3 regions of the Paenibacillus nitricinens genome follow, and region 2 is predicted to be linked to each of the others. Evidence: riboswitches for the same ligand, from Rfam matches in the RefSeq annotation. Region 2 holds a riboswitch; each other region holds the start of a gene.
What was found. A riboswitch is a leader RNA that binds a small molecule or an ion and turns the genes downstream of it on or off. The one in region 2 is predicted to bind cyclic di-AMP.
Positions count from the first base shown of each region.

Region 1 (4,166 bases), 3.3 Mb from region 2:
AGCCGGGACTCTTTCTCGTTATAGAAAATTATGTCGATTTGCAAAATCATAAAGACTTTGTTACAATAAGTCCTGTTCCATTGGTAACAAGTTTGTAATCATTTGAAACGATTTCTACATAACTTCATGTATTTATCGTAGTTTTGTCGATAAGTCACTATCTGGTGCATAAAACGCCGAATTCCTGGCACCAGGAAGTGGGGGAACCATATTTTGGGTGAATTGATCTCGCTTTGCAGGGATCATAGGGAAACTTCTACCGAATCCTTAAGCTAACCTCACAGGCATTGGAAGGGGTACAATTTTTTTGAAGAATTTAAGAAAAGCATGCGTCGCTGCGGCGCTAGGACTTGTGATGGCGTTCTCTATTGGTGGAGGAAGTGCCTTTGCAGATTCTAAGATGGACAGTGTTATTTCAAAGACAATTGGAGTTGCCTATAAAACCGGAGGCACTAGTACTGCCGGGTTTGACTGTTCTGGATTTACTACGTATGTATTCAAGAAGGTGGGTCTTTCTTTGCCCCGTACTTCAAAAGCTCAATATAATGTTGGAACTCCTGTAGCCAAAAGCAAGTTGCGTTCAGGTGACCTAGTTTTCTTTAACACATTGGGCAACGGCGTATCCCATGTCGGCATTTATGTTGGAAACGGAAAATTCGCACAATCATCATCTTCATATGGCGTAACCATCACTTCACTTAGCCAGTCCTACTGGGCCAATCGCTACGTTGGTGCTAAAAGAGTAATGAGTACTTCCTCATATCAAGCTGTAGCCTACGATTAATACTTCGCCACAACTAAACCACACAATTACATTATATAGGACCTGGGTTTGATTATTGACTTAATCGAATCCAGGTTTTCTTTTGCCTCATTATATTCTTTACACCTCTAGAACAGACTTTAAACACTTTTATTTGATAAAAATTTCAATAAATATAAAAATTAGTTTAATATTATCGCTTACATATACATTTTGTCTTTAAAAAACCGAATTTTTCTGCATGATTATGTTAAAAACGATTGCCAAGCGGCACTCTGTTTGTTACAATAACTGCAGTAAGATTTTAGTAACATTTTTGTAATCATTAAGTTGTTATTTACAAAGGTTTTGTCATGTATTGATTACAAGCTATTCCTAATCAACAGTATCAGCCGAGTTTCCTGACTATTAGGAAAACGGGGGAACCAACTTTGGGTGAATTGACCTCCATTTTTAGAGGGGTCATAGGGGACCTTCAACCGAACCCTTAAGCTAACCTCGTAGGCATCCGGAAGGGGTATAAACTTTTGAAGAAGAAGCTAGCAGCAGCAGTACTTAGCTTTTCCATTATTTTCACCATTGGAGCAGGAAGCGCTTTCGCGGATTCCAAAATGGATAAAGTGATCGACAAGACCATCGGAACTAAGTACGTATCCGGCGGCATCTCCACAAATGGATTTGATTGCTCCGGATTTACAATGTATGTATTTGATAAAATTGGTATTAACCTACCACACCAATCAGGTTCCCAGTTTCAAATGGGTACTGCTATCTCCCAAGATGATTTAAGATCTGGAGATCTTGTATTCTTCAATACAAGTGGCAAGGGTGTCTCCCATGTCGGTATTTATGTCGGTGAAGGCAAGTTTGCACACGCATCTTCCTCACGCGGTGTAACGATTAGCTCCCTGAGTGATAGCTACTACGTGAAACGCTACATCGGCGCTAAACGCATTATGAGCACGGATGCTTATCATTCTGTTGCTTCTGAGACAGAAGATAATGATGATGTTCAATAAGTAAATCGTACATAGGCTCTTTTCCAAGATGTTGATTCTTGGGGAAGAGCTTGTTTTTTGTCTTATTTAGTATTTACCCCTCTCAGAATTTGTAAAACAATAATCTCATAAATTTCTGAGTCGACCAAGCCTATTTTTGTATATAATTAGTATACTTTCTTATATTTTAAAGTAACCCCCGTGAAAGGAGGTCCTTAACCTTATGATAAATTCCTCTGTTACGTTTCATGTAGCGCCTATGGAGACCAGTCACGCGGAAGAGATTTGCAACTGGGATTACACTGCCCCTTATAATATTTACGGCTGGATGCCATGGGAGCAAATGCAGGCTCTTGGAATCGAGTTCGGTGACCCTCAGCTACGTAATGAGCAATATGTCTCCATATTAAATGGGCAAGAGATTTTGTGTGGATTCGCGCAGTTGTTTCCAATGGAAGGTGTTGTTCGCTTGGGGATTGGCATGCGCCCTGATCTATGCGGTCAAGGTCTAGGCAAAACATTCATGGATGCAATCGTGCAAGCAGCCTTAATTCGTTATCCTGAGCGTGAGATTGATCTAGAGGTATTGACCTGGAACCAGCGAGCGATCCGAACTTACCAAAAGTGTGGATTTACGATTACCGATACGTATGAGCGCCTAACCCCCACAGGAAACAAACCTTTTTATTGCATGGTCTACGACAAATAATATTAAATTCCATATTTTTCAATGATTTGATGGCATTGTCGTTCATTTTTTTGTCACAAACCCTATGATAACGCTTCACCTTGAGCTATAATGTAGGGAGCAGCTTACATAGAAGGGACGAACTGGGATGCAGAAATGGATCATGAGCGGTTTGTTTTTTGCCGCCTGTGCCTTTGCGGTAGTACTTATGTTTACACTTCCAGGTAAAGAAGAGGTAGCTGAACAGAATAAGCCGACGATGCCGGAAGTCCAATTGGATGCGGCAAAGGCGGAAGCAACCGTGAAAGCCAGCTGTATTACCTGTCACGGCGATCAGCTTCAAGGTGGAGTTGGACCCAGTCTTCAAAATGAAGGCGGTCAACATGATGCTGAAGCAATCTACAGTATTGTAACTAAAGGACGCGGTCAAATGCCTTCCTTTAAAGAAAAGCTAGCCCCTGAGGAGATTGCAAACGTCGCCCTCTGGCTCGCAGAGAAAAAGTAACTACCAAAGCAACTAAAAACGCCCGTGCCTGAAGATAGTTCACTATCTGCGCACGGGCGTTTATTTATGAGTTTGGGTGACACTAACGATTTTTCTCAAAGGCTTCATTAAATTCATGTGCCTCTCGAATATCTAGAGCTGTAATACCGTCTTCCTCATTTGATTTCAGCCGTAAAGTCACTGTCTTATAATCAATTGTAATATGTGGATGGTGATCAAAGGCTTCTGAAATGGTGGCTACTTCATCAACGAAAGCAATACCCTTCATATATTGGCTGAACATATATTTTCGCACCATGGTATTCTCTTCCAGCTTCCAACCTTCCAGCTTGCTGATCTGCTCACGCAGTTCTTCTTCCGTAAATAACAATTCATTTCCTCCCTTACTAAAAATTGCAGTAAAATCCGCAGGTCCCATTACTCGTCTTATTCGTTAAACAAAACATCCCTTAGCTTCTGAGGTCCAAGGGATGTGCCAGGATAAAGGCAATATTTTCGATTAAATGTATTCAAGAATCCCAGCGATTATAACTCGGCTACACCAATTTTAACACGGGCTACTAACTACGGGCAAATTACGCCCCGTCGCCCCCTCTTCTTAAATCAAAACAACAGAGGCTAAATCCTCTTCTCCGACTAAAATATTAATGCGGTGCGTGTCCTTATCATAAATGATAACGCCGCTCCCCACCTCAATCATAGGTTCATTACCCAGCGCGAAGAAAAGATCCTCAGCCAGTGCCTCCCATACCTCCATCTTGGATTCCTGCGGCAATTCTTGCCACTCTTCCGGATCCATTTCAAAAAATAAGTACCCATCGGAAATTCTGCCGACAGCCTCAGTCAAATCCGTTAGGATTTCACCGTAATCTCTACCATGCTTTACACCCACATGTATCACTCCGTTTTCTCCACAGATGAATAATTACTTACCTTATCCATTATAGCCGAAAAAATGACTTCACAAAAAACGGAATGATGTCGATAAATAAGAATATACGTTATTCGGTTTCGCACAGAGTGCCTTGCCGCTGTTTCAAGGATGATATACGCGGCTTTGTCGGAACACATCTTATAATCTCATGGACGAGGTGCATAATGGAAATTTCAACAATACTTGGTTTAATTTTTGGTCTAGTTGCAGTTATTTGGGGTATGATCCTCAAGCACGCTCCTCTTCACGCTTTAGCCACACCTGCTGCTTACGTTATT
Region 1 covers NZ_CP183948.1:111,114-115,279, reverse strand. Annotated here, with positions in the region: cyclic di-AMP (ydaO/yuaA leader) riboswitch at 165-302, shown strand; gene ACN6KS_RS00545 (C40 family peptidase) at 356-784, shown strand; cyclic di-AMP (ydaO/yuaA leader) riboswitch at 1,144-1,285, shown strand; gene ACN6KS_RS00540 (C40 family peptidase) at 1,291-1,782, shown strand; gene ACN6KS_RS00535 (GNAT family N-acetyltransferase) at 1,985-2,470, shown strand; gene ACN6KS_RS00530 (c-type cytochrome) at 2,598-2,954, shown strand; gene ACN6KS_RS00525 (4a-hydroxytetrahydrobiopterin dehydratase) at 3,037-3,324, opposite strand; gene ACN6KS_RS00520 (hypothetical protein) at 3,553-3,846, opposite strand; gene motA (flagellar motor stator protein MotA) at 4,053-4,166, shown strand, end outside.
Region 1: it holds a riboswitch for cyclic di-AMP, as region 2 does, so the genes downstream of both, ACN6KS_RS00540 (C40 family peptidase) here and ACN6KS_RS15905 (APC family permease) in region 2, are expected to answer to the same signal.

Region 2 (4,166 bases):
GGAGCAGCAAAAGCAGAAGACGAGAATTTTAATTATTAGTTCAATTGCTTTAGTAGTCATTATTTTTGTTGGATTGTTTATGTTAGCTTCGAAAGATGCCACAAAAAATGCCACTTCGGGAGAACCAGTAGCATTCAATTACAGTGAGCTACCTAGAGTTGGTAAAGAGGATGCACCTGTTAAAATTGTTGAATTTGGAGACTTAAAATGTCCAGCGTGTTCCCAATTTGCAACTTCAGTTAAACCGAAAATTGTTCAAGATTTTGTCAACGAGGGAAAAGCAGCGCTCTACTTTGTAAATATGGCTTTCGTTGGTCCAGACTCTGAAACGGCCTCACTTGCTGCATTATCTGTTTATCATCAGAATAATGATGAGTTCTGGAAGTTCTATGATGCTGTATATGCTCAGCAAGGTGATGAAAGTGAAGAATGGGCGACTGAAGATTTCTTAGTAAGCCTTGCGGAGAAAGAGAAGTTAGCTATCGATTACGAACTGCTTCGTAAAGATATTAAGGATCGTACGTATGCAGATGAGCTGAATAAGGGTATGCAGTTAGCTAGTGAAGCTGGGGTAACGACTACACCATCCCTTTACATCAATGGAGTAATGATTGCGGATCCTTTTAACATTGAAGCGATTTCAAATGAAATTAACGACGCCGCAAAAGCTGTGGAGGCAAAGTGACAAAGTTCCTATCTTTTTGCAAGCGTAACTGCCTGTATCTGGCCTGGTTCGTCTCTTTAGTTGCTGTAGCTGGTAGCTTGTATTTGAGCGAAGTATTGAAATATGAACCTTGTAAGCTTTGCTGGTTCCAGCGAATTTTTATGTATCCTCAGTTATTCCTCTTGGGAATTGCGACGTTTCGAGGAGATAAAAGGATTATCCCATATGTACTTCCATTAAGCTTGATTGGTGGCAGTATCTCGATTTATCATTATGCGGAGCAGAAGATTCCTGCGTTAAGTAAAGTACTTCCTTGTACAATTGGTGTTCCTTGTAATAAGGATTACTTGAACTATTTCGGATTCATTACGATTCCTTTTCTTGCTTTAATCGCGTTTGCTTTAATAAGTATTTTACTTTGGTACGGACGCAAGGAAGAAGAAGTGATGGAATTAGAAACAGAAGAAAGTTTAGGATTTTGATTTTTCAACTTTGAAGGAAAGAAAAAATGTGAAAAGTGACTAAAAACACGACCCAGAGGGATAATTGAAGAGAATGAAAGAGAGCATCCAATTAGACGCTGTATTTGCGCTTTTTGGATGTTTTTTCATTCTTTTTTCATTTTTTTCAACGCTTTACTGCATACACTTTGTAGACTAATATTAGACCTTGTGAGAAGTTGAATATGCGCTGAATTTTCTTAGGAAAAACGGGGGAACCAAACTTGGCATATGTGCCAATGGGGTGAATCGGAATAGGTCGATTGGACTTGTACCGTAGGGCTAAACCACAGCCCGAATCCGCCAGCTAACCTCGTAAGCAAGGTGGGATAATGACCATGCATAGCATGCGGATCATTTCCGTATGCTATTTTTTGTGTCTGCATTTATGAAATCCACCAATGAAAACAGCGCGCGGAAATTCCGTTTCAGCTCCCAAAGAAAGGAACTGTATCCACCATGGTAAGCAAGGTAAAACGACTATTGATCGGGCGTCCGATGAAGTCGAACGAACTCGATCATGAAAAGTTATCCAAGGTTAAAGCACTGGCTGTCCTGTCTTCTGATGCGCTCTCGTCTGTAGCCTACGGAACGGAACAAATTCTGATTGTACTGGTGGCTGCCGGGTTTACTGCCATCTGGTATTCCCTGCCAATTGCATTAGCCGTATTGGGCCTGCTGGCCATCCTGATTTTATCCTATCGGCAGACGATCTACGCTTATCCGCAAGGAGGAGGAGCTTACATCGTTGCCAAGAGTAATCTTGGTGTTCCGACAGGGCTTTTAGCAGGAGGGTCTTTGTTAGTGGATTACATTCTGACCGTAGCTGTTAGTGCCTCGGCAGGGACAGATGCGATCACATCAGCGTTTCCAAGTCTTCATAATCACACGGTTCTTATTGCTGTATCCGTAATTATTCTTCTAACATTGATTAATCTTCGCGGAGTTACAGAATCGGCTTCATTTATCGCAATCCCAGTGTATTTGTTTGTGGTGTCGATTGTAGTTTTGATTATCTCCGGTGTTATTAAATATGCAGCAGGTGGCGTACATGCGAATGTCCCTGAAATAGGCAGCGCCGTCTCCAATGTTAGTTTGTTTCTACTATTAAAAGCCTTCAGTTCTGGTTGTTCGGCACTTACGGGTGTAGAGGCTGTATCTAATGCCATTCCAAACTTTAAAGCACCGGCTGAAAAGAATGCAGCCAAGACCTTAATGGTCATGGGGGTTATACTTGGATTTATGTTTACAGGTATCACATTACTGGCCTATTGGTACGGTATAGTGCCTGATGAAAAGGCAACGGTTGTTTCTCAGATCGCTGAATCGACCTTTGGTCGCGGAACTTTATATTTTTTCATTCAAGGGATTACAGCAGTCATTTTATTCTTAGCAGCTAATACAGCTTACTCAGCGTTCCCGCTGCTCGCCTTTATGTTTGCAAAAGATAAATATATGCCACATGCTTTTATGGTTCGTGGTGACCGTCTAGGTTTCTCAAATGGTATTATTTTTCTAGGTGTTCTGTCTGCTGTACTTGTAGCTGCATTTCACGGAAATACAGAAAGCTTGATTCCTCTTTATGCGGTAGGTGTCTTCATTCCGTTCACATTGTCCCAGCTTGGAATGATGGTTCATTGGTTTAAAACCAAACCAGCGGGATGGAAAAAAAGATTTGTTGTAAATACCATCGGTATGCTGACTACATTGACAATTACGCTTATTTTTATCATTACTAAGTTCTCAAGCGTATGGATGGCGTTCATTTTCTTACCTGCTGTAATGTTTGTGTTCCACCGCATTCACAAGCACTATTTGAACACAGCAGATCAGCTTCGTATATGTCCGGCTACGGATAAACCTTTAATTAAAGGAAGTACGGTTGTTGTCCCTGTTGCTGGTGTAACACGTGCTGTACTGCATTCCATCAGCTATGCCAAGTCTCTAACAGATAATGTAGTAGCCGTGTATGTTGGCTTTGATGAAGAGGACATTCAAAAGATGGAGCAACGGTGGGAGGAATGGAATCCGGGTGTACGCCTGATTGTACTTCGTTCCAGATATCGCAGTATTATTCGTCCGTTAGTGAAATTTATTGATACCGTGGAGTGGAAGACCGCAGCGACGGATCATATCACGATTCTGATTCCACAGTTTATAACTAAGCATTGGTGGCAAGCTGTACTTCATAATCAGACCAGCTTTTTAATCCGTTCGTATCTAATGAATTCAAAAGATGTTGTAGTTGCGACTGTCCCCTATCATTTGAATAAATAATGGATTATTAAGGAGAGGCTATATCCGGAACGTTCGGAATATAGTCTCTTTTGTATTTTTTTTGAAGGAAAATGCTGCAAATCAACAAAATTTTAAATTTATAGGTTGACACAGAGAATGAGAATCAATATCATTTAAAAGTGAGACAGAGGTAAACAACACCTTTGAATATCAAAGCAGGTATACATTAGGAGGGTTTTTAATGTTTTCGTTAAACAGAAAAAGATTTGGTAGCATGAAATTGACGATGATCGGACTAATAGTGATGACGCTATTCCTATCCGCTTGCGGTAATAATAATGCTGAAAGTTCATCCAATGCAGGAACGGAGCCTACAACAGCGCCTACTGCAGAAGCTACAGAAGCACCGGCAGCACCAAAAACGTTAACGGATGCGATGGGGCATGAAGTAACGATCCCTGCTAATCCTGGGCGTGTTCTGGGTTCTTATTTGGAAGATTCTTTGGTAACGCTGGGTGTGACTCCAGTAGCCCAATGGTCTGTGCCAAATGGCGTTCAGGATTATCTGGCTGCTGAATTGAAAGATGTCCCTACCATTAGCTACGATCTTCCATTGGAGGCAGTAACCAGCTTCGCTCCGGATCTGATTCTTATCCCATCGGAGTCTTCCGTACAGAATGGTATCTACGACCAATTGAATAAGATTGCACCGACTTATGTGATCGGGGATAAGCTAAATCAAGATTGGCGTAAATCGCTACTCA
Region 2 covers NZ_CP183948.1:3,611,034-3,615,199, reverse strand. Annotated here, with positions in the region: gene ACN6KS_RS15915 (DsbA family protein) at 1-685, shown strand, start outside; gene ACN6KS_RS15910 (disulfide oxidoreductase) at 682-1,146, shown strand; cyclic di-AMP (ydaO/yuaA leader) riboswitch at 1,343-1,500, shown strand; gene ACN6KS_RS15905 (APC family permease) at 1,624-3,441, shown strand; gene ACN6KS_RS15900 (ABC transporter substrate-binding protein) at 3,644-4,166, shown strand, end outside.

Region 3 (4,166 bases), 2.1 Mb from region 2:
TACAGAAAGGACCAATAGTAAAGCCAGTAAAGTTAACGTCAACGCTTTATAGATACGCTCCTGCGCCAATCGGTAACGGAACAGCACAACATCTTCACGCCCGCGCAGCATCGCGATTACTGCACCAATCATAATGGTAAAGGTCGTAGTCTTGACCCCGCCACCCGTTGAGCCCGGTGATGCACCAATAAACATAAGGATAACCATAAAGAACTGTGAGGCTTGCCGCAGTCCGGCAATATCCACCGTGTTGGCGCCAGCGGTTCGGGGCGATACAGACTGAAAGAATGCCGATAATATTTTGCCGCCAAAATTCAGATTACCCAGAGTGCGCTGATTTGTAAATTCGAATATAAAAATAACCAAAGCGCCGATAAGAATAAGCCCTGCCGTGGTGGAGAGTACAACTTTGCTATGCAAAGATAATTTACGTTTGACACGAAACTCCACCAGATCCGACATGACAATAAAACCAATCCCGCCAGAGACAATCAGAAACATCACCACGATGTTCACAAGCGGGTCATATACATAATCGGTTAAACTCCGGAAATCCCCGAAAATATCAAATCCAGCATTATTAAACATAGACACCGCATGAAATATTCCAAAATAAATGGCCTTTCCCAGTGGCATATCAAACGCCCAGCGTAAGGACAGAAGCACCGCTGCACAGCCTTCGATGACCAAAGAATAAATAAGTACTCTACGGATCAGTCGAACAATCCCCTCCATAGAGCCTTGGTTCATGGCTTCCTGAAGGATCAGTCTGTCCCGCAAGGAAATTTTGCGTTTCATCATCATGGCAAATAAGGTCGCCATTGTCATAAACCCTAAGCCACCAACCTGGATAAGCACCATAATTACGGTTTTCCCAAAAATGGTGAATGTCGTCCCGGTGTCCAGCACCACAAGTCCTGTCACACAGGTGGCCGATGTTGCAGTAAACAACGCATCAATAAAACTCACAGCATTCCCGCTGGTACTCGAAATGGGAAGCATAAGCAGCAAGGCTCCAATCAGAATGATCGATGCAAAACCAAGCACCATAATCTGAGGCGGAGAAAGCTTCAGAAACTTTGATTCAGAAACCCTGCGAAACTGTGAAGCCACTACGTCACCCTCTTATCTAAATTTAAAGAATTCCAACAAAAAAAGCACTGGAAAACCAATGCTAGCCTTGGTTCCTGCAGTAAATTAGCCTACGAGGTTAGCTGACGGATTCGGACTGTGCAGGCTGCCCTATTCGCTCCTAGAACGAAATTCACCCCTGATGAATAAAGACACCGCCTATGGTGTATACTCATCTTTTCATTACTTCCTGTGGTTCCCCCGTTTTCACCTGAAATTCGGCTATATACAATTGCATACAAATTATATATGTTATTTCGATAAATCACAAAGACACTATTAATGGTGATTCATATGAAAAATGCGGTTTGGAGAGGATGTACCAGTAGGAGTACCTTTTCTCATCACTTTTCCGTGTTTTCCCTGCAATTGCATCGATTTTCATGAAAAATGAAGAAATGATCACTTTAAATTCATGGTATATATTCAGATACCTATTCTATAATATCTCTATTACCCATAAAAAGAATGTACGATGATTTTTGTAACTATCATGGCACTAATACTATAATGGAACATAACATTGTCAATTTACAAGGAGGCGTTACATGAATCCCGTCGGCCAGCCCTTACAGCAACGTGCCCTCTCCAAGAGGCTCATCATCTCGGGCATTATCGGTCTTATTCTATTTATTATGTTTCAGATTGCTCCCTCAGTGCTAAATAGCCCCGTGGGGGAAGATACTACTGTCATCAGCAAGGCGGAAGCCCGCGACAAAGCGATATCATTTGCAGAACAAAAGCTAAACTACACCAAAGCACCAAATGATCAGTGGAATGTACTCTATGATACGGATTCTTCCTTTTATGGTTATATGTCCCGCGAGAAGCTTTTGGAGGACTATACAAAGAAGAAGCTGGATCAACGATATCCTTTTGACATTTTCCGTGTAACACTTAGTCCTTCAGCGGAACAAGAGCCGCTAATCACCGTTGACCTCAATATGTATACTGGCGTGATTGTCGCCTTCAAACAAGGAGTAGAAGGATCATCTGCAGGGTCACCAAGCAATGTATCCACTAGTGCAAAAGAAGAGGACAAGGGAACTGACTTGTCTCTAGCCCAAAAAGAAAATCTTGCCCGACCTTGGCTTCAGGAATGGGGGGTGAATCCCGCCAAATTGCAAATTGAATCAAATACGGGAAACTATGGGCTTGTGTATACAGATCGTTCCGTTCAGGTTGGCGAATCCTTACTACACTATTATTTCAATTTCACTGGCGAACAGGTATCCAGCTTTAAAGCAGGATTCACCGCTCCAGCCTGGCATACCTCCTATGTAAAGGATCAGACCTCTCTCGCAGAAAAGCTTACTTTATTCGGCTACGGTCTGCCTACTTTAGCTTTAGGAATTCTGGCACTCATCTACAGCATACTTAGAAGAGAACATACTTCCTTTAAGCGCGGAATATTCCTAAGCTCAGCTTATTTTGTAATCATGATGATCAGCACCTATAATATGCTTCCTGAATCCTCCGGCGAAGGACTCGAGGCTCAGATAACTTCCGTCATTATGTTCATCATTTATGCCTTATATAGCCTCCTAATGTCCTCCTTGCTATATTTTTCTTTAGTTGGAGGGGACGGCCTATGGAAAAAAGAAGAGGGGATGAACCCATGGCCTCGCGCTAAAGAGCCTGGCTATGGAAAATATGTGCTGGATAGTATCCGGGCTGGATACGTCTGGGCATTCGTGCTGCTAGGGGTGCAGACCCTTATGTTCATCGTATTATCATTTACCTTGCAGAACTGGTCCACTACTGACGCCACTCAATCTCCTTACAACATGAGATATGCTTGGCTGCTGCCCATCGTTGCATGGCTCGCAGGTTTATCCGAGGAAGCTATTTATCGTTTTTTTGGAATCCCTATGTTGAAAAAAGTATTCCGTAGCACGTTCATTGCTAGCCTGATCACCACGCTGGTTTGGGCGTTTGGCCATACGTTGTATCCGATCTATCCCATCAGTTCCCGTCCCATTGAGCTGACCGTGATCGGTTTGCTCTTTAGCTATATTTTCCTTCGTTACGGCTTTATTGCCGTCATGTTCAGTCACGTCGTGTTTGACAGCATTCTGATGGGCGCTACGCTGATCTTTATGAAGGAAAGCGTGAATGTAGGGGCTGGTATCTTCGCGATTATCATGCCGTTCATAGTGGCCTACATCGTCTATCGGTTTAACCCGCCGCAAAAATCAGAACCTAAGCCGGTTGAACCTACATCTGTAGGTTAAAGAAGTAACGGTGAGACACCCGATCATGAAAAAAGATGTCATAGCAGAAAATCTGCTATGACATCTTTTTATATTTACGTATACATCTTTCCTGCGTTTCTGATGCCTATGATGATGGCTCTTCATCCTTGAGTGCCTCAAGAATTTGACTAGCCAGCTTTTCGCCAATAGAAAGTGATTTGAAATCCTCTATGGAGGCTTCTTTAATTTTCTTTAGCGATCCGAAATGCTTAAGCAGCGCCTTGCGCCGCTTCTCGCCTATACCTGGTATGGAATCCAGTTTAGAAGTAACCATGGACTTCCCACGTTGTTCACGGTGGAAGGTGATGGCGAATCTATGGACCTCATCCTGAATCCGTTGCAACAGATAAAATTCCTGACTATCACGAGCCAAAGCGACGGGTTCCGGCGGATCTCCAACCAAAAGCTGAGCCGTCTTATGCTTATCATCCTTAACGAGACCACAGACCGGAATGAATAACCCCAGCTCGTTCTCCAGAATATCAATCGCTGAAGATATCTGCCCTTTACCACCATCGACTACAATAAGATCCGGTATCGGCAGGTTCTCTTTCAGCACCCGTTCGTACCGACGCCTGATGACCTCGCGCATCGTTCCATAATCATCCGCACCCACTACCGTACGAACCTTATATTTACGATACTCTTTTCGTGCGGGCTTGCCATCAATGAAGACAACCATCGCAGAGACCGGATTAGTCCCTTGAATATTCGAGTTATCGAACGCCTCGATCCGGCTTAAGCGTTCGAGCCCCAAGCTCTCGCCTAAGCTCATTGCAG
Region 3 covers NZ_CP183948.1:5,696,452-5,700,617, forward strand. Annotated here, with positions in the region: gene ACN6KS_RS25370 (TrkH family potassium uptake protein) at 1-1,050, opposite strand, end outside; cyclic di-AMP (ydaO/yuaA leader) riboswitch at 1,184-1,365, opposite strand; gene ACN6KS_RS25375 (CPBP family intramembrane glutamic endopeptidase) at 1,680-3,365, shown strand; gene uvrC (excinuclease ABC subunit UvrC) at 3,472-4,166, opposite strand, start outside.
Region 3: it holds a riboswitch for cyclic di-AMP, as region 2 does, so the genes downstream of both, ACN6KS_RS25370 (TrkH family potassium uptake protein) here and ACN6KS_RS15905 (APC family permease) in region 2, are expected to answer to the same signal.